DNA from 3 places in the Bacillus sp. FDAARGOS_235 genome. Region 2 is predicted to be linked to each of the others. Evidence: predicted binding sites of a transcription regulator. Region 2 holds the regulator's gene; each other region holds the start of a gene.
What was found. Region 2 encodes Rex, which represses fermentation and respiration genes when NADH is low (regulators of the CRP and FNR family bind a similar motif). Its sites were predicted from a motif close to TTGTGAAATATTTCACAA; they were not measured.

Region 1 (10,572 bases), 1.8 Mb from region 2:
TTAATAAACTCGTGGCATCACCAAAGTAATCTAGCAAATTACAAAGGTAACTATGCAGATGGTGATATTACAGATCCCTTATTCCCAAGGCATCCGACCTATGATAGTTTTTATGATGAAGAAACGATTCAATTAGTTGAAGATATCTTCAAAGAAGATTTCACTACTTACAAATATCCCTCAACATTACTTTAAAATATAAACATTTTCCTTATCATAAATTCATAATTATTACAGAGAAACTTAAGCCAACTACTTAAGTTTCCTCATAATACTCCTGCAAATTGAAGTTGGGCACTATTCTAATAGTGCTCTTTTTAATGAATTTCAATTTTCAAAAGATTTCTATTGAGTCCCCCTCCAAAATAACTATTTTGTTCGACTTTCTATTAAGCTCTTTTTTAATAAACCTTACAAATTCGTAATACTATTGTCACCTAAATAGATAGTTAATTGGTTAATTCTGGTTTAATATAACAGACTGTTAGATTGATTAAATAAAACATTATTGGTAGGTGTGACACTTGATGGCAAGAAAATTATTACGCTACGTAATTGTAAGTATGTTTTTTCTAACTATTCCGATTATATTTATACATTTTGTATCGGCTCAATCCATTCCAAAAGAATACAGTGAAGAATGGCCCACAGTAAAAAAAACTGCTGAACTAGTTACAATTGGTTACTTTAAAAAAGAGAAGACTCTTGATATTGTAATAAAAAAAGTTGAGCCTCCGGAAGAATATAGAACACATGAGATTTACCTATTCGGACATGTTGCTGACGATAAAAAACAAAAGATTTCTGCTATTGTAAATTTTAGTGAGAACTATTCAATTAGAGATACATCTGAAGATTTATTTTAAGTCAAAGAGTATTTAACTTATGTTAGATGCTCTTTTAGCTAAAATAACGCTTTTGTTAAGATCCACGCATCCATTTCTTAGGTGAAAAACTTTTATAAAGGCATTTTTTTAGACAAATTTACCAGATGAATTAACAGAAACTTCGTGTTATTCTTAATTTGTTGAATAACCCAATACATTCAACAATGCTCTTGACTGCATACTTAGTATGCAACCATCCATCCAGATACCTTAGCTAATACGTCCCCAAAATCGTTATTATTGCTAAGGTATCTTTTTAGATGCCCTGTGTGCAGGGCTTTTTTATTTCAGTGATAACGCTCTTTTTCCCATATAATTATTGATGCTTGTAGTCCCATTTCTTAACAAAATTCAAATTTGATTATATTAACCGAATTTTTCGCTCTTCCATACGAATTACTTTTCCATTTTGAATATACAAATGATTGTTCACCAAATCCACCTTGAGGTGGTTCTATTAGTTGGACCTGACCATTTTTAACAACATATATTCCGTTTATTTTCAAAACTGACACATAATAAGTGATTTATATCACCACATTGATTTTAATATATTGCTATTCTTGGTTTAGTTATCACATTAAACTTTATGGAGGCATTCATATGGAACATACATTTACTGAAACTTCTATTGTCGGTGAGATTGTTACACAATTTCCGAAAGCTAGTGATCTTTTTAAATCATATAGAATAGATTTTTGTTGTGGTGGTAATAAACCACTTATTGATGCAATTAATGAAAGAAATTTATCAGCAACAGAAGTACTTACAGAGTTAAATACGCTTTATGATAAAACAAAACTATTAAACGAGTCTGAAATTGATTGGAAAAATGCATCTTATCGCGAATTGATTGATTATGTTATAAATAAGCACCATCGCTATTTAAATGAAGAGTTGCCACAATTAAGTCCGTATGTAACGAAAGTATTACGCGTCCATGGAGCTAGTCAGCCTCATTTAGCTCAAATTCATAAGCTATTTCATGAACTTAAGATGGAATTAGAACAGCATTTAATTAAAGAAGAAACAGAAGATTTCCCATTAATTTTAGAATTCGAACAACATCCAACTGATGAAAACTATGCAAAATTACGTAAAGTAGTGGATGAGTTAGAGAATGAACATAACCACGCTGGCAATATTATTAAAGAACTTCGTAAAGTGACAAATGACTTTACTCCTCCAGAAGGAGCTTGTGGCACTTATCGACTTGTTTACCAACGTCTTGAAGCTCTAGAATCTGATTTATTTGAGCATATACATTTAGAGAATAACATTTTATTTCCACGTGCAATTACGAAAGCATAGATAAAGCACAGGACATGAGTATACATGCTCATGTCCTGCTTTTTCATTGTGTAAGAAATAGTCACACTTCCCCTATCATTTCATTGGGCAGCTTACTATTATTTAATTAGGTGCGGGTCTCTTCACTCCCCCACCTACCCATATAAAAAATTCCCTTTCACTTATCTCTCCACATAAATCCGAATTTTAACAATTTGTGAATCATTATTAAGATGTGATAAATATCACATCTCCCTCTTTTTTTATTTTCTATAATAGAAACATAATATACTTTGTTCAACATTTCACATAAAAAGGGGAAATGAATATGAAAAAACGTTTAGTTATGATCGGAAATGGTATGGCTGGCATACGCTGTATGGAAGAAATATTAAAACATGATAGTGATTCATATGAGATTACTATTTTTGGAGATGAACCACATCCAAACTATAATCGCATTATGCTCTCTCATGTTTTACAAGGCAAAACAAATATGCAAGATATCATTATGAATGACTACAGTTGGTACGAAGAAAATGAAATAACCTTGTATACAAACGAAAGAGTTCAAAGTATTAACCGAGAAGAAAAAATCATTATCACAGAAAAGAATCGTACTCTTACATATGACAAACTCATTATCGCAACAGGTTCTAGTGCTTTTATTTTACCTGTTGAAGGTTCTACCCTTCCTGGTGTGACAGGATTTCGAACAATTGAAGATACACAATTTATGATTGATACTGCTAAAGATAAGAAAAAAGCCGTTGTCATCGGCGGTGGGTTACTTGGCTTAGAAGCCGCAAGAGGTCTTATTGATTTAGGAATGAACGTACATGTTGTTCATTTAATGCCGAGCTTAATGGAGCAACAACTAGATACAAAAGCAGCTTCTCTCCTTCGTGAAGATTTAGAAGCACAAGGCATGAAATTTCTCATGGAAAAGAAAACGGTAAAAATTCTTGGTACAGACCATGTTGAGGGCATTCAATTTGAAGATGGTGAAGTTGTAGATTGTGATTTAATTGTAATGGCAGTCGGGATACGCCCGAATACGCAAATAGCAAAAGATGCTAGTTTAATTGTAAATCGCGGTATTGTAGTCAACGACTATATGCTAACAAATGATGAATCCATTTATGCCGTTGGTGAATGTGCAGAGCATGACGGTATCGCCTATGGCCTTGTTGCTCCTCTATATGAACAAGGTGCAATATTAGCAAAACATATAACGAATTTACAAACTGATGGATATACAGGCAGCATCGTCGGTACGCAATTAAAAGTTGCAGGTTGTGATTTATTCTCTGCTGGCCAAATCTATGAAGATGATCAAACGAAAGCAATATCCATCTTTGATGAATGTAAACGTTCCTATAAAAAAGTATTAATTCGTGACAATAAAGTCGCCGGTATCGTTTTATATGGTGACACAGCTGATGGTACACGCCTCTTTAGTATGTTAAAGAAAGAAGAAGATATACAAGAATATACACCTGCTTCCATTCTTCACAAAGCTGGTGAAGAATGTGAACTTGACGTTGCTACAATGAGTGCGGATGACACGATTTGTGGATGTAATGGTGTTACGAAAGGCACAATCGTACATGCCATTTTAGAACAAGAGTTAACGACTTTTGAAGAAGTAAAAGGCTGCACGAAAGCCGCCGGTTCTTGTGGTAAATGTCGGCCACTTGTAGAACAAATTTTATCTCATACACTTGGAGATGCGTTTGATGCCTCAGCACAATCTGCCGGTATGTGTGGATGTACAACTTTATCACGTGATGAAGTCGTAGAAGCGATTCATGAGAAAGGTTTAAAATCGCCAAAAGAAGTACGAAATGTACTCGGTTTTGCACATGAAGACGGATGTTCGAAATGTCGTCCTGCTTTAAATTACTATTTACGTATGGCAATTCCAGAAGAATATGAAGATGATAAATCATCCCGTTACGTTAATGAAAGAATGAATGGTAACATTCAGCATGATGGTACATTCTCTGTTATTCCACGTATGTACGGAGGCGTTACAACTGCAGATGATTTAATGAAAATTGCTGAAGTTGCGAAAAAGTATGATGTTCCTCTTGTGAAAATTACAGGCGCAAGTCGCATCGGTTTATATGGTGTTAAGAAACAAGATTTACCTAACGTATGGGCTGACTTACATATGACTTCTGGATATGCGTATTCAAAATCACTTCGTAATGTAAAATCGTGTGTTGGTTCTCGTTTCTGTCGTTTCGGTACGAAAGATTCATTAGGGCTTGGTATGCTACTCGAACAATCATTAGAAATGGTAGATACACCTCATAAAATGAAAATGGGTGTAACGGGCTGCCCACGTAACTGTGCGGAAGTACTTACGAAAGATTTTGGCGTTGTTTGTGTCGAAAATGGATATCAACTATATATCGGCGGAAATGGTGGTACGGAAGTGCGTGAAGCTGATTTTGTAATGATTGTCCCTACTGAAGATGATGTTCTTCGCATCGCTACAGCTTACATGCAATATTATCGTGAAACTGGTATTTACGGAGAACGCACTGCCTACTGGACAGAACGATTAGGCTTCGATCATATAAAAGAAATACTGCAAGATACAAATATGGTCACTAAGTTAAATGAGCGTTTCCAAACAGCTCGTAGCACATATACGGAAGCATGGGGACAAGCACTAGAAACGAATTCATTAAAAGCGATGTATGAAGTAGAAACTGTAAAATAAGGAGCGTGCAGTATATGTTACAAACGAAAGAAAAAATAAAAATTATGCGTGCGGAAGACCTTCCTATTCAAATTGGTAAAGAGGTGCAAATGAAAGGTACGTCTATCGCCCTATTCAGCCTTTCAAATGGCGATATTCGCGCTGTAGAAAATCGTTGTCCTCATAAAAACGGTCCATTAGCTGAAGGAATTGTATCTGGAGAATTCGTATTTTGTCCACTACATGATTGGAAAATTTCATTAATAACGGGTGAAGTTCAAAAACCTGATGACGGTTGTATTCAAACGTACGAAGTAGAAGTTATTGATGGTGACATTTATATCAACATGTAATTTACAAAAGGAAGCCTCCCCTGGCTTCCTTTTAAATAAAAATAGATGAGGTGTGAATATGAACGGATATGTATATTTAGTTGGTGCAGGACCAGGTGATGAAGGGCTTATTACAAAAAAAGCGATAGACTGCTTAAAGCGTGCAGATATCGTCTTATATGACCGCTTATTAAATCCTAGATTTCTTCATTATACAAAAGAATCATGCGAACTTATTTATTGCGGAAAAATGCCGAAAAATCATACTATGCGACAAGAAATGATTAACGCCCACCTCCTTCAATTTGCGAAAGAAGGAAAAACCGTTGTACGCTTAAAAGGTGGAGATCCCTCTATTTTTGGTCGTGTTGGTGAAGAAGCAGAAACTTTAGCATCTGCGGACATTCCGTATGAAATTGTACCAGGTATTACATCTAGCATCGCCGCTAGTAGCTATGCAGGTATCCCCCTCACCCACCGTAACTACAGTAATAGCGTCACTTTACTAACTGGACATGCAAAAGGTCCTTTGGCCGATTATGGAAAATATAATTCATCCCACAATAGCGACACAATCGCCTACTACATGGGTATAAAAAACTTACCTACCATTTGTGAAAACTTACTACAAGCAGGAAAAAAAGAAGATACACCCGCAGCAGTCATTGAATGGGGTACAACTGGGAAACAGCGCGTTGTCACAGGGACTCTAGCAACCATTGTTCATAACGTCAAAACCGAAAATATTTCTAACCCTTCCATGACGATTGTTGGTGATGTCGTTTCCTTACGTAATCAAATCGCTTGGAAAGAACGTAAACCATTACATGGTAAAAAAGTTTTATTTGCATCTGCAACAAATAAAACAAGTGTAATGAAGCAAAGGTTACAAGAAACCGGTGCAGAAATATATCAAATTCCAACTTTCAAAAAGGAAGAATATACATTAACACTTGAACAAATCAATGAAATTTTTAACGTTGATCGCCTTGTTTTTTGTTCAGCTGAAAGTGTAGAAATCTTGATGCAAGCATGTAGTAAATACCAGAAAGATATTCGTTCCTTACAGGCAGAGCTGCAGCACATGAATGTTGCCACTCAAGAAAAACTTATGCAATATGGGCTACTAAGTAAACAAGCAAAGTTCTCTTCCCATACAACTGTTTATTTAGGCAGAAATATTAACCGAATTGCTTTTATTCAAGAGAAAATTGGTGCTGGCTCCTATATGATGACTCATGAGTATACAATTGATCATCGTTTCGATGAAGTTCATTCTCGTATACTTTCTGAATTCTCATGGGATAGCATTGTGTTTGAAGGGCGTGCCTCAATTGATACTTTTTTATCAGAAATAAAACGACTTGGTTTTATTGATATTCTTACTCTTCCCTTCTCGTATACCGACGTTCCAACTTTACACTATGCGAATAAAGTCGGATTACATAATGTAGATGAGCAATTACAAGACATTATTATGAAGAAAGATTTGGTGCTACGATGAAAGGAATTGTATATGTTGGACACGGTAGTCGCCTGCAAGAAGGCAATGAACAATTTATTCGCTTTATTCAATCTGTCATGAAAGAACGTAACGAAAGAATTCAAAAAATAGCTTTTCTAGAACTAACAACACCTACCATTTCGGATGCAGTTACAGAAACAATACTAGAGGGAGCAACTGAAATAATGATTGTACCTGTTTTATTATTTGCAGCAGCTCACTATAAACGTGATATTCCTCTTGAAATAGAACAAATACAAAAGAAATACCCACATATAACATTTTCAGTTGTACCACCTTTTAGTACGCATCCACATATGGTTGAACTTGTAGCGAAAAGAATACGTGAAACTATTCCAATGCAAGGTAGTAGTATTTTACTCGTAGGAAGAGGCAGTAGTGACCCCCAGCCGATACATGAGTTACAACAAATCGGAGCAGCTGTCGAACGAAAACTCAGTATGCCAGTATCGTGCTCCTTTTTAACGAAAGGAACTCCCTCTTTTACTGCTGAGCTCAAGACTATAACATCGGCCGCATCCCATGTATATGTCATGCCGTACCTTCTCTTTACCGGATTATTGCTTCAAAAAATCAAATTGCATACAAAAAAATACGATCACGTTACGACTTGTAACTGCCTGAAGTTTGATACATATATGAAGTTGGCATTATTAGAGCGAATGGAGGAATGTGTGTATGTATAGCATGTACCCTCTTATGTTTAATCTACATAATAAAGTGGTCGTTATCATTGGTGGAGGTAAAATTGCATATCGAAAAGCGTCTGGATTAAAAAATACAGGCGCTTTCGTCACCGTTATTAGCCCCGAGATTTGCGAGGAAATGACAGAACTTCCCTATATTACTTGGAAGCAAAAAACTTTTAGTAATGATGACATTAAAGATGCTCATCTTATTTATGCAGCTACAAATCAACATACTGTTAATATGATGGTCAAACAGGCCGCCCACGATTTCCAGTGGGTTAACGTTGTAAGCGATGGTACAGAATCATCGTTTCACACACCTGGCGTTATAAGAAATAATGAATATATTGTCACTATTTCAACTTCTGGTAAAGATCCATCGTCTACAAAGCGTATGAAGCAAGAATTAACATCTATACTTCCTAAACTTATAAAAAAGCTTTCTCGTACTCACAAATAATAATCTATTTCTTAGCCAAAATAGTAATTACCTTTGGACAAACGTTTTTTAGAAGCGTTTGTTCTTTTTGTTTTGGTTTCTTTTTTGAAACTGCACAAGCAATCTGCGAAGAAAATGAATGGTGTCGGCAACTTGTAAACAAGTAAATGTTATGATAACTGCAACATTACGAGCAACTCTTTCAATTCATTTTTTACATTGGATATTCATTCAACCAAATTAGCGCTTGTTCATAATCATCGAAAAATTCCACAGATTCTTTCGTATTGGATTGTTGTAAATAATTCAGTATCTCCCCTTCTTCAAGAAGAAATGCAATTGCCTTACTATGATTCAAAATGGTTTCATTGAAGAACTTATCTTTCCATACTTTTTGAACAGAAAAATGATTTGGCGTGTATCCTTTTCTATCTACCAATAATTTGTATTTCCGCCCTTCAGAAATAAATTGCTGACAAACCTGCTCAAAATCATTAAACCATTCATACACATCCTCTGTTTTAATCTGACCAATTAGATGGGTAACAATCAAATCTCCTGAAACTGTTGTGCTGATATTCTGTTTACTCAACTTGGAATCATCTCCCTTTGTTACAATTATGCGGGAAATTCTTATAAAATCAATAAAGATAAAATTCTTAAGTAATAAAACAACATTATTTACGAAAAGGCCCTTGTTATACATAAGACAATTCATTCTTGTTTGTTTAAGTAGAAAAAAGGATGCCTCTACTAGGCACCCTTTTTTCTATTAATGATTCTTTAACATCACTAACAGCTTCTCTTGACTATACATCCACACTGTAATAATTAAACAAGCAAGCGCTACTTCTGATAACGCCATAAATCCGATTGCATAATGACCTGTTAGTTGGAATAGTAATGTTAAAATTAATGGCGGGAAAAACCCTCCTAGTCCACCTAAAGCTGACACAACACCATTTACAATCCCTGCTTGCTCAGAGAAGTACATTGGCACAAGCTTGAAGATTGTACCATTGCCAATACCTGCACAAAATGCGACTAGTAAGCAACCAAATGTGTATACGTTCATGCTTGGCATAAATGATAGGATAATACCTGAAAGTGTTAAACCGATAAATACGAAGATTAATATTTTAAATGGATTAAATTTATCACCGAGCCAACCACCAATCGGGCGCATAATTGTTGCTAATACGATGAAGCCAGCTGTCCGCATACCTGCATCTACTTTCTCTAATCCGAAGTGAGATACTAAAAAGTTTGGTAAGTATACTGTAAATGCGACGAATGATCCGAAAGTTAAAAAGTAAAAGATACATAAAAACCAAAGTTTTTCATTTTTATATACACCTTTTATTTGTTCCATTAATGGTGTATTCACCTTTTTTTCTTTACGATCTCCTAATAAAAAGTTCATAAGTGCAAATGCTGCAAGTAAAATTAAATAACACTGTACTGTCGTTCTCCAGCCAACTGAAGTTGCAATAACAGGTGCTAAAAATGAAGTAATTGCTGTTCCAGCGTTACCCACTCCGTAAATACCATTTACAAAACCGTGGCTCTCTTTTGGAAAGTACTTTGGTAAAGAAGTTACTCCTACAGAGAATACAGCACCACCAATCCCTACAAATAAGCCACCAATAATTAAATCCATCATAGAATTGGCAACACTAATGTAAAAGACAGGGAATAATAAAAGAATAAAACTAATAAAGAATAATTTTCTTGCTCCGTAACGATTCGTCCAATAACCAATTGGAATGCGAAGAATAGAACCTAAAATAACCGGTACTGCTGTTACCATAGAAATTTGTCCCGCAGTTAATGGAATATCTGCTTTAATATAAGGCATTAATGATGATAAAATGACCCATACCATAAAACCGATAACTAGATTAGAAGTTTGTAAACTTAATTGAAAATTAGGACTTTTCATCCTGTTCCCTCCTATGTATGCATAGTTATATTCATTCTCTCCAGCCTAATCACGTCCTAACATGATTAGGCTGAAAAGAATCAACCACCACTTACTGGCGGAATCATTGCTACGACGTCGCCAGTTTGAATGATGTCATCCTCATTTGCGTATTCTTCATTTACGGCGACCATTATCTCGTTTGAAATTGCTACATTGTATTTCTTAATCAGAACTTCCTTTAGTTCAGAAACTGAAATATTTTCACAATCTATTTGCAAGACCGACTTACTTGCTTCTTCTTGCAAATGTGCAAATAATAGTACTTCAATCATGTTCTCATCTCCTTTTCAGGTTCGCCATTACCATATGCTATTTTCTCTAACTGATCCCCTATCCATGACTCACCATCTTCCCAAAACTCTTTCTTCCAAATCGGAACAATTTGTTTTATACGCTCCATAATATATTCATTCGCCTCATAGGCCGCTTTCCGGTGTGGTGTAGAAACAGCAACAACAACAGCAAGATCAGAAATTTGTAATGTACCAATGCGATGTGTAATTGCCACATATGTCCCAGGCCACTTCGCTTCTACTTCAGCACCAATTTTCTCAAGCTGTTTTTCCGCCATTGTCTTATAAGCTACATACTCTAAATAAAGCGTGCGACGTCCTTTCGTAAATTCTCTGACAGTACCAATAAAAGTAGTAACTGCACCGCACTCACGGCGAATTACTTTACTTGTAACATCTTCAATTAAAATAGGAGTATCA
Region 2 (10,572 bases):
TGTTCTTCATTAATCCTGCTTGATTCGCAACCGCTACAAGCGTACCTGCTGTATCAAAGAAATCGATAAAGAAGAACGTTATAATTACAATCCCCATTTGAATAGTGAAAATGTCTCCGAAATGAGTTAACGCAGCACCGAACGTTGGTTCTAGACTCGGTATCGCCCCCACTACTGCTTTAGGAGTGTCAATTAATCCTGTTGCTACTCCTAAAATTGCCGTAAGAATCATACCGTAGAATACCGCACCATTAACTTTCTTAATCATGAAGATGATTGTCGTAACAACCCCAAAGATTGCTAGTAACGTTGTGCCCTTTGTTAAGTCCCCCAACCCAACAAGAACAGCATCATTTTTCACGATAATTCCGGCATTTTGGAATCCAAGAAAGGCAATGAACAATCCGATACCTGCTGCTACTGCAAACTTTAACTCCGATGGAATTGCATTAATGATTTTTTCACGAATACCTGAAGCTGTAAGAATAATAAAGATAATACCTGACATTAACGTTCCGGCAATTGCTGTTTGCCACGGAATACCCATCGTTAAAACTGCTGTATAAGCAAAGAACGCGTTAATTCCCATACCTGGGGCTAAAGCAATTGGATACTTTGCGAAAATACCCATAATTAACGAACCGATCGCGGCCGCTAATGCTGTCGCAACGAATACTGCACCTGGATCCATTCCTGTACCTGCTGGTAACCCTTTAACATTTCCAAGTGACAGCGTAGCAGGATTGACAAATAGTACGTAAGCCATAGATAGAAATGTCGTTAACCCTGCTATGAACTCAGTCTTATAATTCGTACCGAGCTCATCAAATTGAAAATAGCGTTTCATCCTACGTTTCCCCCGTTATATGATTACTCGCCGCATTTCACCCTAGCCCTCTTTTATCTATAAAAATAAAAAAGGCTTCCATTGCATATACATGGAAGCGTTCTATAAACAAAGACAAGTTTCCCCTCATCTTTATAAAAACGCCTCGTAGTCAAGCCATTTACGGTAGCTAGGTAGAAACTTTCGGGCCATATCCCCGATATTATACGACGGCATAATATTCACTTTTCGTTTGAATTACATACTCATATTAACTCTTGAAAGTATTTTTGTCAATTTAAAAACGAACAATTTTATAAAATTTTATATTTTCGTTCGTATTAATACTGAAAATAAAAAGATCCATCTATGCATAAGCAAAAGATGGATCTTTTTTATAATACTATTCCCACTCAATAGTTGCTGGTGGCTTACTCGTTACATCATACACGATACGGTTAACGTGTTTTACTTCGTTTACGATACGTACAGAGATTTTCTCTAATACGTCCCAAGGGATACGTGCCCAGTCAGCTGTCATACCGTCGATAGATGTTACTGCACGGATACCTACTGTGTAATCGTAAGTACGCTCGTCACCCATAACACCTACGCTACGCATACCAGGAAGCGCAGTGAAGTATTGCCAAATTTCGCGGTCTAAGCCCGCTTTAATAATTTCTTCACGTAAAATCGCATCAGATTCACGAACGATTTCTAATTTCTCTTCTGTGATTTCACCTAATACACGAATACCAAGTCCTGGACCTGGGAATGGTTGACGCCATACGATTTCATCAGGAATTCCTAATTCAGATCCTAATACACGTACTTCATCTTTAAATAACGTGTTTAAAGGCTCAATTAATTTGAACTGCATGTCTTCCGGAAGTCCACCAACGTTATGGTGAGATTTAATTGTTTGTGCAGTTGCTGTACCACTTTCAACGATGTCTGTGTAAAGTGTACCTTGTGCTAGGAAGTCCATACCTTGTAATTTAGAAGCTTCATCATCAAATACGTAAATGAATTCGTTACCGATAATTTTACGTTTTTGTTCTGGATCTTCTACACCTTTTAACTTGTTCATAAAGCGTTCTTGTGCATCCACTTTAATAACGTTCATATGGAAGCCTTCGCTAAATGTTTTCATAACACCTTCTGCTTCACCTTTACGAAGTAAGCCGTGGTCAACGAAAATACATGTTAACTGGTCGCCAATTGCTTTATGAATTAATACTGCTACAACAGAAGAATCTACACCGCCACTAAGTGCGCATAGTACTTTTTTGTCTCCAACAGTTTCACGGATCTTCTCTAATTCTACTTCGATAAAGTTCTCCATGTTCCATCCTTCAGAACAACCACATACGCCGAATACGAAGTTTTTAATTAAATCGTTACCGTGCTCAGAGTGACGTACTTCTGGGTGGAATTGTACACCGTATAAGTTTTTCGCTTCATTGCTCATACCAGCAATTGGGCAAGACTCACTTGTTGCGTCTACTACGAATCCTTCAGGTAAACCAGTTACTAAGTCACCATGACTCATCCATACAACTTGCTCTTCTGGAAGGTTCGTATATAATTTTGATTCGTTCTCTACTTTAAGAACAGCTTTTCCGTACTCACGGTGGTTTGCACGTTCTACTTTACCACCGAAGTGTTGTGTCATAAGCTGCATACCGTAACAAATACCGAAAATCGGTAATCCTAGTTCAAAGATTTTTTCATCACAATGTAATGCACCTTCACCGTATACACTATTTGGTCCACCAGAGAAAATAATCCCTTTTGGATTCATTGCTTTAATTTCTTCCGCAGTAATTGTATGTGGATGAAGTTCACTGTATACACCGAACTCACGAATTCGACGTGCTATTAACTGATTGTACTGACTTCCAAAATCTAAAACGATAATTGTATCGTGCTGCTTTTTCAAAATAATCACCCCAACGTTAGTTCTCGTATATAAATATTTTCACCAATTTGGCGAAAAGCATTACCAATATAATAAAAAAAGCCAGTCCTCCGCCTCTAGTCTCATAACAAAGAAAAGGCAGGGGTCTGGCTTTATAAAGAAAGATAGTCTCCGCTCTTTATAAATATAAGACACACTGCCTTCATAGTCAGGTTGTTTACGGTAACCCGGTAGAGACTCTCAAACCATATCATTGAGGATATATGAAGGATCGTTTTATATTATCTTCCTAGATTCTAACAATGAAGTGTCGATGTGGTCAAGAGAGAAAGCGACAAAATTCTACAGAAATTAATTTCTTTCCCACTAAAACACAAAAAACATTTCCATATAGAAATGTTTTTTGTGTTTTATCCTATTATTCAACTTTTTTCTGTTGTTTTCTACCCATTAATCGTGTAACACCATTTTTTATTACAAATACCCCGTATCCCACAAATAAAAACATAACGGGCAAAATGTCAAAACGATACCTAGTTTGAACTTCGACAAACAAATGAATAACCACATATCCACCAAACAAAATATATAAAAGAGGATATATTGAATCATTTCTTCTATATAATGAAATGGTACCAATCGCAAATATACAACATGTAATATACATAAGCCTTTCATATTTTGTCAGCATTTGTTGTAAGTGTGGTTTATTCAGTTCCCCCCACTCCAAAGCCCAACCAGGTGCATCATCAGGATTACTCCACATTTTTTCAACTTTCAATACAAGTAATTGACGAACTTTCTCTTTGTCCTTCAATCTGTCCTTGATCAAAGCAACGGAAGCATCATTTCTTTCCTTCCCAAGTTTAAATTGACTAAGGTAAACAACATCTGGCTGATTCCATCCACCAATCGAGTCATAATTGAATCCCACAACAAATTTCCAATATGGCATTTGGTTCGACAATGGTTTTTTCGCTAATCCCGTGTTCATTAAGAAAATACTTACAATTTGCATCACTAGAAAATATACAATCACTATTCCCACTAATTTTTTTACGTAGTTAAACGTTTCTTTTTTTCTAAACGGAAGTATCTTATAAATTAATACATAAACAAAAACCGCCAATAAAAAGAAACTTCCTAACGGTCTCATAATATTTCCAATGCTTAACAGTAACCCTGTTAAACCCCAACCGTATTTAGTTGAAAAACCTTTTGTAATTAAAACATACAGTCCTAAAAAAAAGAAAAAGGTAGAAATATATTGATTTGTTAATACAGAGCTATAGATAATATTAGGTATGTAAAACGCGTAAAATATTGCCGCAGTTCTCGCACTGTATTCATTAAAAATGGTTTTACCCATAAAATAAATAATCACGGCAGTACCTACGCTCCAAAAAATATTAAATAACTTCAATATAAACAGATGATTACCAAAAATTTTTATTAATATAGCCTCATAATATGTGAATCCCAATTGGTATGTCCAACTCATATAGTATTCATCTGTAATAAATGCAAAATTACCCTTTACAGCTTGTTGAGCACTTTCATACATTACAGAAAAATCCGAGATAGGTACTGTTTTTTCAAAAATGATCCATAACAACCTAATTGCAAAGGCTGTAACTATGAGAATGAGCAAAAATTGATTAACTGTTAAAAAACGATTTGCTAAAAATGATATTATTCCGAGCACCAAAATAGTTGCTACTATCTCCAGAATTAACACAGCGACCGAAGAATAGGTAGATTTCTCTATTTGAAATGAACTATAAAGTGTAATGATAAACATCGCCAAACCACATACTACTAATATTTTCGAAAAAATGTTTCTACCCAAATTTTCTTTAATCTGCATCATATACCTCACTAACTAGGCTACCGCCATCTTCTCTCATAGACAATAAGAACTAGGAGACTTATTATCTCGACTAAAAAATAAGAAAAATCCCTTTTGACTGTATCATAAATGTTAAAAGAATTATATATTCAATTGGAATTATATTGAATATTATCGTAATAAAAGAAGCTTGAATATTCCCCTCCATTCTCTCTCTAAACTTGCGACCTTCCAGAAACCTTTTATATACATCTTAACAACAAAAAAGACTACCTCCTTTTATCAAGGAAGTAGCCTTCTTCTAATTAACTATTTATACATTGAACAGCTTCACAGAGTGATGCTTATTACATCATTCCGCCCATACCGCCCATGCCCATGCCGCCCATGTCAGGCATTGCTGGTGCATTTGGTTCTGGCTTATCAGCAACTACAGCTTCAGTTGTTAAGAACATAGCTGCAACAGATGCTGCGTTTTGAAGTGCAGAACGAGTTACTTTAGCTGGATCTACGATACCAGACTCAAGCATGTTAACCCATTCGCCAGTAGCTGCGTTGAAACCAACGCCTACTTTTTCGCCTTTTAGACGCTCTACAACTACAGATCCTTCTAGACCAGCGTTGATTGCGATTTGACGAACTGGCTCTTCTAGTGCACGAAGTACGATGTTGATACCTGTTGCTTCGTCGCCTTCAGCTACGATAGAAGCTACTTTCGTGTATACGTTCATAAGTGAAGTACCACCACCTGCAACGATACCTTCTTCTACTGCTGCACGAGTTGAGTTAAGTGCATCTTCAATGCGAAGTTTGCGCTCTTTTAACTCAGTTTCAGTTGCTGCACCTACTTTAATTACTGCTACGCCACCAGCTAATTTAGCAAGACGCTCTTGTAATTTTTCACGATCGAATTCAGAAGTTGTTTCTTCTAATTGCGCACGGATTTGACCGATGCGAGCTTCGATTTGTTGTGTGTTTCCAATACCTTCAACTACAGTTGTGTTTTCTTTCGTTACAACGATTTTACCAGCGCGTCCTAAAGATTCAACTGTAGCAGATTTTAAGTCACGTCCTAATTCTTCAGTGATTACTTCGCCACCAGTTAAGATTGCGATATCTTCTAGCATTGCTTTACGACGGTCACCAAATCCAGGAGCTTTAACAGCCACTACATTGAATGTACCACGAAGTTTGTTCACTACTAATGTAGCTAAAGCTTCGCCTTCTACATCTTCAGCAATGATAAGAAGTGGTTTACCTTGTTGTACCACTTGCTCTAATACTGGTAAGATTTCTTGGATGTTAGAAATCTTTTTGTCAGTAATTAAGATATATGGGTTATCAAGAACAGCTTCCATTTTGTCAGAATCAGTAATCATGTAAGGAGATGCATATCCACGATCAAATTGCATACCTTCTACTACGTCTAATTCCGTTGTGAATCCTTTAGATTCTTCTAAAGTAATAACGCCGTCGTTACCAACGCGCTCCATTGCTTCAGCGATTAATTGACCTACTTCTTCGTCAGCCGCAGAAATAGCAGCTACTTGTGCGATAGAAGATTTACCTTCAATTGGTTTAGAAATCGCTTTTAATTCTTCAATTGCAGCAGTAACAGCTTTTTCGATACCTTTACGAAGACCCATTGGGTTTGCACCAGCTGTTACGTTTTTAAGACCTTCACGAATCATAGCTTGCGCTAATACAGTTGCAGTTGTCGTTCCGTCACCAGCTACATCGTTTGTTTTGCTAGCAACTTCTGCTACTAATTTTGCACCCATGTTTTCGAATGCATCTTCTAATTCGATTTCTTTTGCGATTGTTACACCATCATTTGTAATAAGTGGTGAACCGAATTTTTTCTCAAGTACAACGTTACGACCTTTTGGTCCAAGCGTTACTTTTACTGCGTTTGCAAGAGTGTCGACACCGCGAAGCATCGAACGACGTGCTTCTTCACTAAATTTAATATCTTTTGCCATAATAATTGACCCCCTTGGAATTTTTAAGATTTATATAATTAACCGATAACTGCTAAAATGTCACTTTCACGTAAAATCAAGTAGTCTGTACCTTCGTATTTTACTTCAGTACCTGCATATTTTGAGAAGATGATAAGATCACCTGCTGCTACCTCTAAAGCAACACGCTCACCATTTTCAAGCACTCGACCAGTACCTACTGCAATAACTTTACCCTCTTGTGGTTTTTCTTTTGCAGTGTCTGGTAATACAATACCACTTGCTGTTTTTTCTTCTGCTTGAACAAGCTCAATTACAACGCGATCACCTAATGGCTTTAGCATGAACAATAACCTCCTCATTGTGTTATGTAAATTTTTTATTAGCACTCGAGTCACCCGAGTGCTAACACACTTATAATAATAAATAATCTCAATTTCTTTTGCAAGTAAAAAAATCATAATTTTTTCGCAAATTACTATATATACTCTTCTATATAAAATCCTTCTTCTACTACCTTTACTATATGAATCGTTGTTTCCACTACTCGTATGTTACAATATGAAAGACACCCTAAGTTGTTTTCGCTACACACACAACTTTTTCCTGTCTTCTATTTTAATTTCCAATGCAGATTTACAAAAAAAACATAATTCGAATGAAAGTTTATATCGTAGGTAGCATATTACATGTTATCCTGCCTTATCTCATACACTAGAGTTAGAAAGGATGGTTAAACCATTTGAAGAAACAATATTGGTGGATTATCGTTACATACATTTTAATGCAATTGTCGGGTATTGCCGGATTACCACTTCTTCTGAAAACCGGACTATACGATAATAGAGGATTTACCAACGAGGAAAAGTTTCAACTAATAACCGGACATTGGTCTATTATTAGCTTTTTCATTGCACTATGCGTTGTAATTTGGTTACTTAGAACAGATATTCGTGACAGGCATTTAGATGCAATGCGCTCTTCTGTTCCAGCTACAATCGGGTGGATTTTTATCGGGTTCTTCTTAGCAATCATCTCACAAAGTATTGCAGGTATGATTGAAATGTATCTATTAGGGATTACACCTGGATCTGAGAATACAGACCGACTTATGGACATCGCAAGAACGACACCTTGGTTCCTTATTGTTATATCTATAATCGGACCTATTTTAGAAGAAATCGTATTTAGAAAAATTTTATTTGGTACACTTTATAAGAGATTTAATTTCTTCGTTGCTGCTATTATTAGTTCACTCGTATTCGCAGCGATTCATTTTGATTTTACTCACCTATTGGTATACACTTCTATGGGGCTCGTATTCGCCTTCTTATATGTAAAAACGAAACGCATTATCGTTCCTATAGCAGCCCATGTAGCAATGAATACATTAGTTGCCATTGGACAGATTTTCATGAGCAATGAACAAATTCAAGAAATGATTAAAGAAGCTGAAAAAATGCAAGGCTTTATCGGAGGATTTTTTGTATGAGAAACTCACCATTGTTCATGGCTGCATTGTATTTCCTTCTCGGATGTATCTTTACACGTTTCGCCATTACGAACGTGACAGATACAATCTGGAATATGTGGACAATACTATTTGCAGTTATGGCAACAATTGATTTTAATTTGGCACTTCGCCTTATATTAGTGAAATTCACAAAGAAAAAACAATAATAAAACGCAGAGGTCACCTCCTCTGCGTTTTATTGTGGATAATTCTTTAAAAAGTAAACAAGCGTTTGTAGCTCTACAGCTAAATCAATATGATGAATTCTTATATTCTCTGACACATTTAAGCGTGCTGGTGTGAAGTTTAAAATACCGTGCACGTTTGTTTCTGCCAATCTATCGGCTACAGATTGCGCTACTGTAGCGGGTACTGTTAATATTGCCACTTGTATATCATTTGATAACCTTTCTTCTAATTCATCTAAATGATATACAGGAATACCCCCGATTTCTGTTCCAACTTTCTCTTCACTAACATCAAATGCCATTTCAATTTTTGTATTATTGTTTTTCGTGAAATTATAATGTAAGAAAGCGGTCCCTAAATTACCTACTCCAATAAGCGCTACACGTGTTATATCATCTTGATCGAGTGTTTCACGGAAAAATGATAATAAATAATTTACGTTATATCCATATCCCTTTTTCCCTAATGCTCCAAAGTATGAGAAATCTCTTCGAATAGTTGCGGAATCAACCTTTACCGCTTCACTCAATTCGGCTGATGAAACACGTTGCTTACCAGAAAGAGATAAGTTTTGGATAAATCGATAGTATAGAGGCAATCGTTTAGCAGTGGCTTGCGGAATTTTCTGCTGATCCATATAACCTCTCCTCTCTTCCTATCTTTATTCATATACTTGAATCGAATACAGAAGTTTAGTACTTATGAATTTCCTTGTATAATAAAGAGAAGAAGTATTCTCTCTTTATTTTAAACTATACACTATTTTTAGTATGATTGAGAAATATAAACATGGCAAAGTTAAGAAATTATTTGAGGTGAAAACATTGATTTTATTACAAGTAAACGGGCTTTCAAAATTATACGGTGCCGAAACGATTCTTGCAAACATAAAATTGGAAGTGCAAACGAAAGATCGTATCGCTTTAGTTGGACGAAATGGAGCCGGAAAATCTACATTATTAAAAATTATCGCCGGTGAATTATCTCATGATGGCGGCGAAATTATAAAACCGAAAGATGTCTCAATTGGGTACTTAGCTCAAAATACTGGATTAGAAACATCATTAACAATTTGGGATGAAATGCTAACCGTCTTTACACACCTACAGCAAATGGAGACAAAACTTCGAAGGCTAGAGCAAGAAATGGGAAAAGAAGAAAACTTTTCAAATGCCGCTACATATGAAAAATTATTAGCTGATTATGACCAATTGCAATTAGATTATAAAGATCAAGGCGGCTATCAGTACGAAGCAGATATTCGCTCCATTTTAAGCGGTCTTGGTTTCCCTGTTGAAACGCATCAGACGACAATTTCTACGTTAAGTGGCGGACAAAAAACGAGATTAGCTCTTGGGAAATTATTATTAACGAAACCAGACTTACTTATTTTAGACGAGCCTACAAACCATTTAGACATCGAAACATTAACGTGGCTTGAGCAATACTTACAAGGTTATCCTGGCGCAATTTTAATCGTTTCTCATGACCGTTATTTCTTAGATAAGCTTGTTACACAAGTATATGAAATTTCGAATAAAGAAAGCAGACGATTTGTTGGTAACTACAGTAAATATTTAGACTTAAAATCAGCCCTATACGAACAAGAAATAAAGCGTTACGAAAAGCAACAAGATGAAATCGCTAAACTTGAGGACTTCGTTCAAAAAAATATAGCACGTGCATCTACGACAAAACGTGCACAAAGCCGTCGTAAACAATTAGATAGAATGGAATTATTAACCAGACCATTAGGTGACTCTAAATCAGCCTCATTCCACTTCGATATTGAAAAACAAAGTGGAAATGATGTTTTACAAGTAAAAGATGCAACCATCGGTTATGATGAGGATCCTATTATTGAACATGTAAATATGCGCTTAACTCGGGGAGATAGTGTTGCCTTAGTTGGACCGAATGGAATTGGAAAATCCACATTATTAAAATCCATTGTGAATAAGTTACAGCTATTACATGGAGATGTTGCTTTCGGATCAAATGTATCTGTTGGTTATTATGATCAAGAGCAAGCTAACTTAACATCTTCTAAGCGCGTTTTAAATGAACTATGGGATGAATATCCGCTTCAACCCGAAAAAGAAATTCGCACTATATTAGGTAATTTTTTATTCACAGGGGATGATGTACTAAAACCAGTATCTTCTCTTAGTGGTGGACAAAAGGCCCGATTAGCTCTCGCAAAACTTATGATGCAAAAATCCAATTTATTAATTCTCGATGAGCCAACGAACCATCTTGATTTAAATAGTAAAGAAATTTTGGAGAATGCTTTAATTGATTATCCAGGAACTC
Region 3 (10,572 bases), 670 kb from region 2:
AAAAATTCGGTGTGAAGTTAGAGAGAGAAGTAAGGATTATTGGAGAAGATCTACAATAATTTTTGAATTAAAAGCGTATAAAAGTATGAATTATTTTAAAATAACATTTGGGTATTGTTGACAATTTGTTTTCAATTCAATATAATGGCTAATAATTTAACAAATAACATACGTTGAAAGAGCCCAGTAGCAGTTTGTCACTGTTATCAAAGAGAGCTAGGGGTTGCTGGAACCTAGCACAAACAAACTTGTGAATTACACTCTGGAGTATCTTAGGTAACGCTAAGCGGAGTAGCAATCGATATTATTGCTAAGAGTGGTATGAATAGCTATGCTATTTATGCAAACTGGGTGGTAACACGGTGAATAATCGTCCCTATGTCATAGACATAGGGGCTTTTTTGTTTTAAAAAAATAAAGGGGATGACAAAAGATGAATATTATTGATGAATTAGAATGGCGCGGTGCTGTGAATCAACAGACGGATGAAGAAGGTTTACGTAAGTTAGTAGAAGAGAAAAAGATTTCACTATACTGCGGAGTAGATCCAACTGGTGATAGTATGCATATCGGACATTTGATTCCGTTTATGATGATGAAGAGATTCCAATTAGCTGGTCATCATCCGGTTATTTTAATTGGCGGGGCAACAGGAACAATTGGTGATCCAAGTGGACGTCAATCAGAGCGTCAACTGCAAACTTTAGAAGTAGTGCAGCATAATGTAGATGCGTTAACAGCGCAAATGAAAAAGCTATTTGATTTCGGTGGAAATAGCGAAGTGAAGATGGTAAATAACTACGACTGGACACATGAAATAAACATTATTGAGTTTTTACGTGATTACGGGAAAAACTTTAGCATCAATAGCATGTTAGCGAAGGATATTGTAGCAAGTCGTTTAGATACAGGCATTTCTTTTACAGAATTCACGTACCAAATCTTGCAAGCGATGGATTTCCATCATTTATACACGAAAGAAGATGTTCAACTGCAAATTGGTGGTAGTGACCAATGGGGAAATATTACGAGCGGGTTAGATTTAATTCGTAAGTTAGAAGGACATGAGGCGAAAGTATTTGGACTAACAATTCCGTTATTATTAAAATCAGACGGTACGAAATTTGGAAAATCAGCAAGTGGTGCGGTTTGGCTTGATGCTGAAAAAACAACGCCATTTGAATTTTACCAGTTCTGGGTGAATACAGATGATCGTGATGTAATTAAATACTTGAAATACTTTACATTCTTAGCGAAAGAGCGAATTGATGAATTGGCAACGAAGGTAGAAGCCGAGCCTCATAAACGTGAAGCGCAAAAAGTGTTAGGCGAAGAAATGACGAAATTCGTTCATGGAGAAGAGGCATTATTGCAAGCTGTGAAAATTACCTCGGCATTATTTAGCGGAGATATTAAATCGTTAACAGCTGATGAAATTGAACAAGGCTTTAAAGAGATGCCGACATTCCAGTCTTCCAAAGAGACGAAAAATATTGTAGAGTGGCTAGTTGATTTAGGGATTGAACCATCTAGACGTCAAGCTCGTGAAGACATTAATAACGGTGCGATTTCTATGAATGGTGAGAAAGTAACGGATGTAGGTACGGATGTTACTGTAGAAAATACATTTGATGGAAGATTTATTATTATTCGTAAAGGGAAGAAGAACTACAGCTTAGTGAAATTGGGATAATAATTTTTGTGGAAGAGTGGAAGTAAGAAAGATGCTTTCACTCTTTTCATATACACAATTCCGACACAAAAAAGTCAGTATATTTAGATAATTAAAAAGGGTTATAGTATCTCTTTGCCGAATATAAGTAAGTAGAGAATATTACGGATAAAAATAGCCCGAACCATGCCGGGCATGATTCGGGCTTATATTCAGATTAGTAAGCTAAGCTGAATAGACCTTTAATGTGTGATAAGTAACGAACGTTACTTGCTTCTTTCATTAATGATGCTGGTAAGCCTTTAAGTGGAGTATTGCTTGCTCCAATTGTAGCAACAGCATCTTTACGTCCTAGACTAGCAAGTGTTCCAGAGTTTACAGGTGCGAACTCTTCGAATGCTTTGCCTTCTAGTGCTGCGTATAAGTTGTATCCAATTAACTCACCCATTTGCCAAGCGATTTGTGCAGTTGGTGGGTATGGACGTCCGTCTGGAGCGAAGACAACAGCGCTGTCTCCAGCAACGAATACGTCTTTATGAGAAGTAGATTGTAGGTATGCATCAACTGTTGCACGACCACGGTTTACTTCAAGACCTGATTCACCGATTAATGGGTTACCTTGTACGCCGCCTGTCCAAACGAATGTGTTAGCAACAAGTTTTTGACCGTCTTTTAAGTCGATTTCATTGCCAGCAACGTTTGTTACAGGAAGACCAGTTAAGAATGTAACACCGCGTGCTTCTAGGCTAGTAGTTGCACGTTCGATTAAGTGGTCTGGTAATACTGGAAGGATTTTTGGACCTGCTTCAACAAGAAGAAGTTTAACTTCTTTTGGATTTACGCCGTGGCTTTTTGCAAGTTTAGGCATAATGTCAGCAAGCTCACCAACTAGCTCAACGCCAGTTAATCCGCCACCACCGATTACGATTGTAGCATCCGCTTCGTTTTTCGTTTTCGCGTATTCACGAATACGGTCTTCAACGTGTTTGTAGATTTTGTTTGCATCAGCAGCAGATTTTAATACCATGCTGTTTTCTTCTAGTCCTGGAATACCGAAGTAAGCAGTTTTACTTCCTAAAGCAACTACAAGTGCATCGTAAGATAATGTAGTGCCACCAGCTAGTTTGATTTCTTTGCTATCAACTGAGAATGACTCAACTGTTGCGATTTTAAGATCGATATCTTTACCTTTGAAAAGCTTTGTAAGTGGCATTGCAATTGCTTGCTCAGCAACGTTACCAGCTGCAAGGCGATGTAGTTCAGTGATGATTTGGTGTGTTGGGTATTGGTTAATCACTGTAACTTGTGCTTCTGATTTGCTGTAAAATTTACGTACGTTTAAAGCGGCAAGAAGACCGCCATAACCAGCGCCTAAGATGACAATTTGTTTTGACATAGTATGATATCCCCCGTCTTTACTAATTGTTGTTATAAGTTAAATTATTTATTGTTACGTTCTGCACTAATTTGAAGATATGCGTTCACAAAGCGGAACATTTTTTGTGCTTGTGGGTCTTTTAGTAATTTTAATAGACCGAATAGGCCGATAACTTCGTTGCTTTCGTCAGCACGATCTTTCGCTTCGATTGCAGTTGCAGCCATGCTTTTCACTGTATCTTTTACAGGCTCTACAAGCTCTGTGATTGCACCAACAGTGTCGCTTTTTAATACTTCATCAGTAGCAACAGTTTGAGCGAAGTCATAAGACTTAGTTAAAATGTTAACAAGCTCAGTTAATTTTGGAAGCTGTTCTACTAGTGTTGTTAATGATTCTTGTACCTCAGGTTTTAACAACTGATCAAGTACATCAAGTTGTCCTTGGCTAGCAGAAATTTGTACAGTTTCTTGTTCTGGCTTTGTTTGAGTCATAGTTTCTGGCATCTCCAATTCTCCTTTACGATAGCAATACTCTTATTTTTTATAAGTAAGATAGTAACCGTTTACGAAACTTTATACAAAGTTTCACAAAACACAATAAAATGCCTTTAAATTTATGACAGCAACTAAGCTGCAAACATAAATCTAAAACCATAACGTCTTACTTATTATTTATGAACTGTCCGATATATGGCTTGTCCGCATAATGGAAAAGCTCCGTTACCGGAAAGTGTATATAATATATATCCTATATTATATACTATATACACCTATGTTAACATAAAAATGATTCCTAATTATTTGATATTGAGTGTATAACGTAGTGCTGACAAGGTATGAAAGCGTATAAAATATTTTGTTTCAGTTAGAAATGTACATATATATATAGAAAAAAAGGAAAAAACGAACAAATTCATGTTCGTTTTTTCCTTTTTCCTATTATTCACCTTCCGCAATTAGCATCGATGTGTTACCTTCTTTTTCAAGATGGCATTCGCCCCAAGAACAAAGAGAATCAAGAATCGATTCTAAAGACCAACCGTAATCAGTAAGAGAATATTCTACTTTTGGTGGGACTTGATTGTATACTTTTCTTTGAATAACGCCGTCGTCTTCTAATTCACGTAATTGCTGCGTTAACATTTTTTGTGTAATACCAGGCATTGAGCGTTTTAGTTCACTCGTTCTCTTTGTACCTTTCGTTAAGTGACAAAGAATAACAACTTTCCATTTGCCGCCGATAACTTCTAAAGTCGCCTCTACAGGAATATTGTATTTCTTCATATGAAACCCTCCTTTTGTGAGCGAAGTAAGTTAAATAATATAAATGTTACTTTTTAGTACCTATAGCACTTTAAAGTACGTACTTTTTATTATGTTAAATATGTTTCATAATAGCACATGTAAGAGGCAAATGAGTAGTACGGTACTGAAAAGTGACTATGTTACTTTTTGGTGCCTATCGTACTTTAAAGTGCGTTCTTCAAAAAAAGGATGAAACCATTCATAATAGCATTTGTAAGTATGAAATATATGTTTTAGAAGATAGAAGGGCCCTTTTATCATACTATTATGATTGGATTTCTTGTAATAAGGAGGAATTCAATTGAGTTCATATACAGTACCATCTTCGGAAGTTCAGACGAATCGAAGAAGTATGTTTGCTTTATTAGCACTAGCAATTAGTGCGTTTGGGATTGGTACGACCGAGTTTATTAGTGTCGGTTTACTACCATCTATTTCAAAAGATTTAAATGTCTCGGTTACAACAGCTGGTTTAACGGTTTCCTTATATGCGTTAGGAGCGGCAGTAGGAGCTCCTGTTTTAACAGCGTTAACGGCTAGTATGTCGCGAAAGACATTATTAATGTGGATTATGGTTGTTTTCATTATTGGTAATGGCATTGCGGCGGTAGCAACAAGCTTCACTGTATTAATTATCGCAAGGATTGTAGCTGCATTTGCACACGGTGTGTTTATGTCGATAGGATCTACAATTGCGGCTGCAATCGTACCAGAGAATAAACGTGCTAGCGCAATTGCGATTATGTTTACTGGATTAACAGTCGCGACTATTACTGGTGTGCCAATTGGAACATTTATCGGTCAAGAGTTTGGCTGGAGAGTGTCATTTATGGCGATCGTTGTAATTGGAATTATTGCTTTCATCGCAAATAGTATACTCGTCCCATCTAATTTAAAAAATGGTGTACCTGTATCGTTTCGTGATCAATTTAAACTAATTAAAAATGGAAGACTGTTACTTGTTTTCATTATTACTGCACTTGGATACGGCGGTACATTCGTAACATTTACGTATTTATCACCGTTATTACAAGAAGTAACAGGATTTGAAGCAAGTACCGTTACCATCATTTTATTAGTGTATGGAATCGCCATTGCGATAGGGAATATGGTCGGCGGAAAATTATCGAATCATAATCCAATTCGAGCGCTATTCTACATGTTCCTTATTCAAGCGATTATATTATTTGTTTTAACATTTACAGCGCCGTTTAAAGTAGCTGGATTAATCACAATTATTTTCATGGGACTATTTGCGTTTATGAATGTTCCGGGGCTACAAGTATATGTAGTTATATTGGCAGAGCGCTTTGTTCCAAGTGCGGTTGATGTTGCTTCAGCAATTAATATTGCCGCATTTAACGGAGGAATCGCTTTAGGTTCTTATATAGGTGGCCTTGTAACGAATTCGTTAGGGTTAATCCATACTGCTTGGGTAGGCGGCCTTATGGTAGTAGGTGCTGTTATTTTAACAGCATGGAGTATGACATTAGAAAAAAGAGATCAAGTAAAATAAAGTGAAACTTTAATCAGTGGGGGTGTTCTTCCACCAATGATTATTAGTTGAACCAATCGGGCGTTTACGGGCAGTTTATCTCCCACCTAACGTCTTTGCTTCAGCCGAATTTTGAAGTGGGAATTTTACTGCCCGTTAATGCGGGATAAAAGGAGAGAAAATAAAATGAAAAACTTACAAAGTAAAACAGTATTAAATAATGGTGTAGAAATGCCTTGGTTCGGTTTAGGTGTATTTAAAGTAGAAGAAGGACCAGAACTTGTAGAAGCAATTAAATCAGCGATTAAAGCAGGATACCGTAGCATCGATACAGCTGCAATTTACGGAAATGAAAAAGCTGTAGGTGAAGGAATCCGTGCAGGTATTGAAGCGACTGGTATTTCAAGAGAAGAATTATTTATCACTTCAAAAGTATGGAACGCAGATCAAGGATATGACGAAACAATTGCTGCATATGAAGAGAGCTTAAAAAAATTAGAACTAGATTATTTAGATTTATACCTTGTTCACTGGCCTGTAGAAGGAAAATATAAAGATACATGGAAAGCGCTAGAAACACTTTATAAAGAAGAGCGTGTACGTGCAATTGGCGTAAGTAACTTCCAAATTCATCACTTACAAGATGTAATGAAAGATGCAGAAATTAAGCCAATGATTAACCAAGTAGAATATCACCCTCGTTTAACACAAAAAGAATTACAAGCTTTCTGTAAAGAACAAGGTATTCAAATGGAAGCATGGTCACCACTTATGCAAGGTCAATTATTAGATAACGAAACATTACAAGAAATTGCTGATAAACACGGTAAAACAACAGCGCAAGTTATCTTACGTTGGGACTTACAAAATGGAGTTATTACAATTCCAAAATCAACGAAAGAACACCGTATTATTGCAAATGCTGATGTATTTAACTTTGAATTAACAAAAGAAGATATGGAAAAAATCGATGCATTAAACCAAAATCACCGCGTTGGTCCAGATCCTGATAACTTCGATTTCTAAGATTAAAGTAGAGAAAAAGAGTGCAAATTATTTGCACTCTTTTTGTTGTGTTTATGTATAAAAAAAAATTCTAACTAAATACTACTTATTAGTAAATTTGTTATTTCATAAGGGGTTGTAAAACATGAATATAAAGCAATCGTTCAAACTTTTAGCTGTTTTTTTAAGTGTTTTATTTGTATTATTCCCACTTCAAAAAGCATTTGCAGAAGTTATGGACCATACAAAGTATGAAATGGATTGGAGTTATAGTAAGTCAAAGAAAAGACCAATCCGAACAGAGCTTATTAAAACGGCAGATGGAAAAATTGCATTTTGCTTAAATGTAGATTTGAAATCTCCAAGTGGTCAAGATTTACCGGAAATGGGAAAAGTGGATATTAACGTGTACCGTGTACTATTAAATGGATATCCACAAAAGAGTCCGCAAGAATTAGGCGTTTCCGATTGGAGAGAAGCACATTACGCAACACAGCTTGCAGTATGGAATGCATTAAAACAAATCGATATTAACGATTTAGATTTCCGTAATAAAAACGTAGAGAAAGTAACGAAAGACATAGTTGCAAAGGCAAATGCGAGTGAAGAGTTACAAGAAATTACGATGAGTGTAACTCCTACAGAAGAACAAGAAGCAGTATTGAAAAATGATTTCTTTGAAACAGGTTTATATACAGTAGAAACGAATGCAAAAAGCGGAACGTATAAAGTGCAAGCAACAGGTGCACCAGCTGGTGTGAAATTTGTAAATGAAAAAGGCGAAGCAAAAAATGAATTTAATGTAGGAGAAAAGTTCCGCATTTTAATTCCAAAACAAACACCAGCAGGTGGATTTAGCTTTAAAGTATCAGGAAATTTAACGAAATTACAAGGGATTGCGCATAAAGGAACACCGACGATTCAAAATGCGGTTGTATTATTAGAACGTAGTGAAGAGAAAACAAGTCCGGAATTAGCGGTGAGTTGGAAAAAGTCTGAAGGACCACAGAAACCGAATAAACCGTATACTCCAAACGAACCACATAAACCAAATCAAATTAAAAGATAGTATAAAAAGCATTGGCATTTGCCGATGCTTTTTATATACATGGATTAGAAGGAATGGAAAATACGAAAGCATTGACAGAACAATTTAATGGTATGTTATTTGAGTATGGTATACATGACGTATTCTTTAAAATTACGAAACAAGGTTTCGAAAGAACAGAAGGTATACAAGAGGTAAAAGCTTAAAAAATAAAAAAGCTCGTAAAACATAATGTTTTACGAGCTTTTTCGTATTATTCAGCTTCAGAAACTACTGTGAAGCGTTCGTTCACATGTTTTGGATTTTCGATTTCATCAAGTGCTGCTACTGCGAAGTCTTCGTAACTTACATAGCTATCGCCTTTTGAGTTAACAAGAAGATTGTCTTTACCAGCTGTGTAAGAGCCAGTGCGTTTTCCTAATGCGAATAGTGCAGAAGGGCTGATGAATGTCCAAGTGATGTCATTTGTTTGTTGTAAGATTTCTAAGTTTTTACCTTGGTTTTGAGCTGTTGCAAGGTATTCGCCCGGGAAACCTGGTGTATCAAATACACGTGTTGTTTTCTCTTCGTCTACAAATAAGCTTCCAGCTCCACCAACTACAAGTAATTTTGTATGTGGTGCACCTTTCACAGCTTCAATCAGTACATTTCCTGCATCTACGTGAAGATGCTCTTGTCCTGCTGGAGCACCGAAAGCATTTACAACTACATCGAATACTTGTAGATCGTTAGATGTAAGAGCGAATACATCTTTCTCTAAAACTTTTACATTTTTTTCTGTAATTTTCGCAGCATTTCTTACAATTGCAGTAACTTCATGTCCACGATCTAATGCTTCTTTTAAAATACGGCTTCCAGCTTTACCAGTTGCTCCGATGATTCCGATTTTCATAATAAATCCCTCCAAAGTGTTTTGTTAAAGTGTATATCTGAAATGAATGAATGAATGTAATGTAATTAGGTTAGTTACAACCTGATGTAACTATTATAGTTACAGTTATATATTTTTGTCAATGGTGTTGTTTATGAAATTATTTTTTGTTTTAGTATGCACAGCTACTGAAAGTGGAGTCATAAAAGAAGGATGTATTTACGTAGAGAAACCTAATATTTGGAAGTTATAAGATGTCGAAAAATGTTGATTTTTGAATATTTTTTGAATATAATTCGATTTATGGAGAAAAGGAGGGGTTAATTGTATGAATATTTTAGATCAATTCGTTTCATCAACGAATACGATTCTTTGGTCATATGTTCTTATTGCAATGCTAATTGGTTTAGGGCTTTATTTTTCTATTAAATTAAAATTCGTACAAATTACTCATTTAGGAGAAATGGTTCGATTAATGAGTGATGGACTAACTGGTAAGACACGTAAAAAGGGTAGCGTATCTTCTTTCCAAGCGTTCTGTATGAGTTCAGCAGCTCGTATCGGTATCGGAAACTTAGCTGGTGTAGCGCTAGCTATTTCTATGGGAGGACCAGGAGCTGTATTTTGGATGTGGGTTATTGCAATTATCGGGGCGTCTTCAAGTTTCGTGGAAAGTACACTTGCGCAAATTTATAAAATAAAAGATGGCAGTGGCTTCCGTGGTGGTCCTGCTTATTATATGGAAAAAGGTTTAAATAAACGTTGGATGGGAATTTGGTTCTCTATTCTAATCACAATTAGTTACGGTTTAATTTTCAACTCAGTACAAGCGAATACAGTTACGTTAGCATTTGAAAATGCATTCGGTTTAGAGCGTTATATTGTTGGGATTGTATTAGCGGCATTAGTTGCAGTTATTATTTTTGGTGGTGTGAAAAGTATTGCGCGTATGTCAGAAATGATTGTTCCGCCAATGGCACTTATTTATATTGCAGTAGCTATTTTCGTTGTTATTAAAAACTTCTATTTAATACCAGATGTATTTACAGAAATCTTTAAAGGTGCATTCGGTTTAGATTCAGCTGTAGGTGGCGGTATCGGTGCTGCAATGAAATTTGGTATTCAGCGCGGGTTATTTGCGAATGAAGCAGGTATGGGTAGTGCGCCGAACGCGGCAGCAACAGCTGATGTAACGCATCCAGCGAAACAAGGTTTTATTCAAACAATCGGGGTTTTAGTAGATACATTTTTAGTATGTACATCAACAGCGTTTATCGTATTATGTTCTGGTGCATATAAAGCAACAAATTTAGAAGGTATTGAATTAACACAAAACGCATTAAGTTCACAAATCGGCCCATGGGCAAGTAGCTTCTTAGCGATTATTATTTTCTTATTTGCATTTAGTTCACTTCTAGGAAACTACTATTATGGTGAAACGAATATTGAATTCATTAAACAAAGTAAAGCTTGGTTAACAATTTACCGTATTGCGGTAGTTGCAATGGTATTATTCGGTTCTGTTGCGACGCTTAAAGTCGTATGGAATATGGCGGATTTATTTATGGGTCTAATGGTAATTACAAACTTAATTGCGATTACACTTCTTGGACGATTTGCGTATGCTGCGTTGGCAGACTATGTAAAGCAAAAGAAACAAGGAAAAGATCCAGTCTTCAGTGCAGATTCTATTCCTGGTTTAACGAATACAGAGTGTTGGGATAAGCCAGCGGTAACGGATAAAGAAAAAGCAGTATAAGAAAAGGCGAGCATCGAGAGGAATTTGATGCTCGCCTTTT

Region 1: the regulator Rex is predicted to act here: its motif matches at 2,471-2,488, upstream of nirB (NADPH-nitrite reductase large subunit).
Region 3: the regulator Rex is predicted to act here: its motif matches at 3,623-3,640, upstream of A6J74_RS19050 (DUF1641 domain-containing protein).

Annotation. Positions count from the first base shown of each region.
Region 1 is NZ_CP020437.2:886,213-896,784, forward strand. It holds gene A6J74_RS06130 (sulfotransferase family 2 domain-containing protein) at 1-195, shown strand, start outside; gene A6J74_RS06135 (hypothetical protein) at 528-866, shown strand; partial or broken gene A6J74_RS06140 (DUF3954 domain-containing protein) at 1,249-1,414, opposite strand; gene ric (iron-sulfur cluster repair di-iron protein) at 1,491-2,198, shown strand; gene nirB (NADPH-nitrite reductase large subunit) at 2,506-4,911, shown strand; gene nirD (nitrite reductase small subunit NirD) at 4,926-5,243, shown strand; gene A6J74_RS06160 (uroporphyrin-III C-methyltransferase) at 5,302-6,726, shown strand; gene A6J74_RS06165 (sirohydrochlorin chelatase) at 6,723-7,433, shown strand; gene A6J74_RS06170 (precorrin-2 dehydrogenase) at 7,426-7,896, shown strand; gene A6J74_RS06180 (hypothetical protein) at 8,090-8,593, opposite strand; gene narK (nitrate transporter NarK) at 8,648-9,817, opposite strand; gene moaD (molybdopterin converting factor subunit 1) at 9,898-10,131, opposite strand; gene A6J74_RS06195 (molybdenum cofactor biosynthesis protein MoaE) at 10,128-10,572, opposite strand, start outside.
Region 2 is NZ_CP020437.2:2,664,761-2,675,332, forward strand. It holds gene A6J74_RS15450 (NCS2 family permease) at 1-847, opposite strand, end outside; purine riboswitch at 976-1,077, opposite strand; gene guaA (glutamine-hydrolyzing GMP synthase) at 1,230-2,768, opposite strand; purine riboswitch at 2,933-3,034, opposite strand; gene A6J74_RS15460 (glycosyltransferase family 39 protein) at 3,166-4,614, opposite strand; gene groL (chaperonin GroEL) at 4,944-6,578, opposite strand; gene groES (co-chaperone GroES) at 6,617-6,901, opposite strand; gene A6J74_RS15475 (CPBP family intramembrane glutamic endopeptidase) at 7,300-8,049, shown strand; gene A6J74_RS15480 (YdiK family protein) at 8,046-8,237, shown strand; gene A6J74_RS15485 (redox-sensing transcriptional repressor Rex) at 8,267-8,896, opposite strand; gene A6J74_RS15490 (ABC-F family ATP-binding cassette domain-containing protein) at 9,084-10,572, shown strand, end outside.
Region 3 is NZ_CP020437.2:3,336,963-3,347,534, forward strand. It holds gene murB (UDP-N-acetylmuramate dehydrogenase) at 1-59, shown strand, start outside; T-box leader at 165-381, shown strand; gene tyrS (tyrosine--tRNA ligase) at 434-1,693, shown strand; gene A6J74_RS19045 (NAD(P)/FAD-dependent oxidoreductase) at 1,890-3,068, opposite strand; gene A6J74_RS19050 (DUF1641 domain-containing protein) at 3,113-3,553, opposite strand; gene A6J74_RS19055 (winged helix-turn-helix transcriptional regulator) at 3,989-4,333, opposite strand; gene A6J74_RS19060 (MFS transporter) at 4,707-5,870, shown strand; gene A6J74_RS19070 (aldo/keto reductase) at 6,036-6,875, shown strand; gene A6J74_RS19075 (thioester domain-containing protein) at 7,000-7,923, shown strand; gene A6J74_RS19080 (hypothetical protein) at 7,977-8,108, shown strand; gene A6J74_RS19085 (NAD(P)-dependent oxidoreductase) at 8,156-8,794, opposite strand; gene A6J74_RS19090 (alanine/glycine:cation symporter family protein) at 9,102-10,532, shown strand.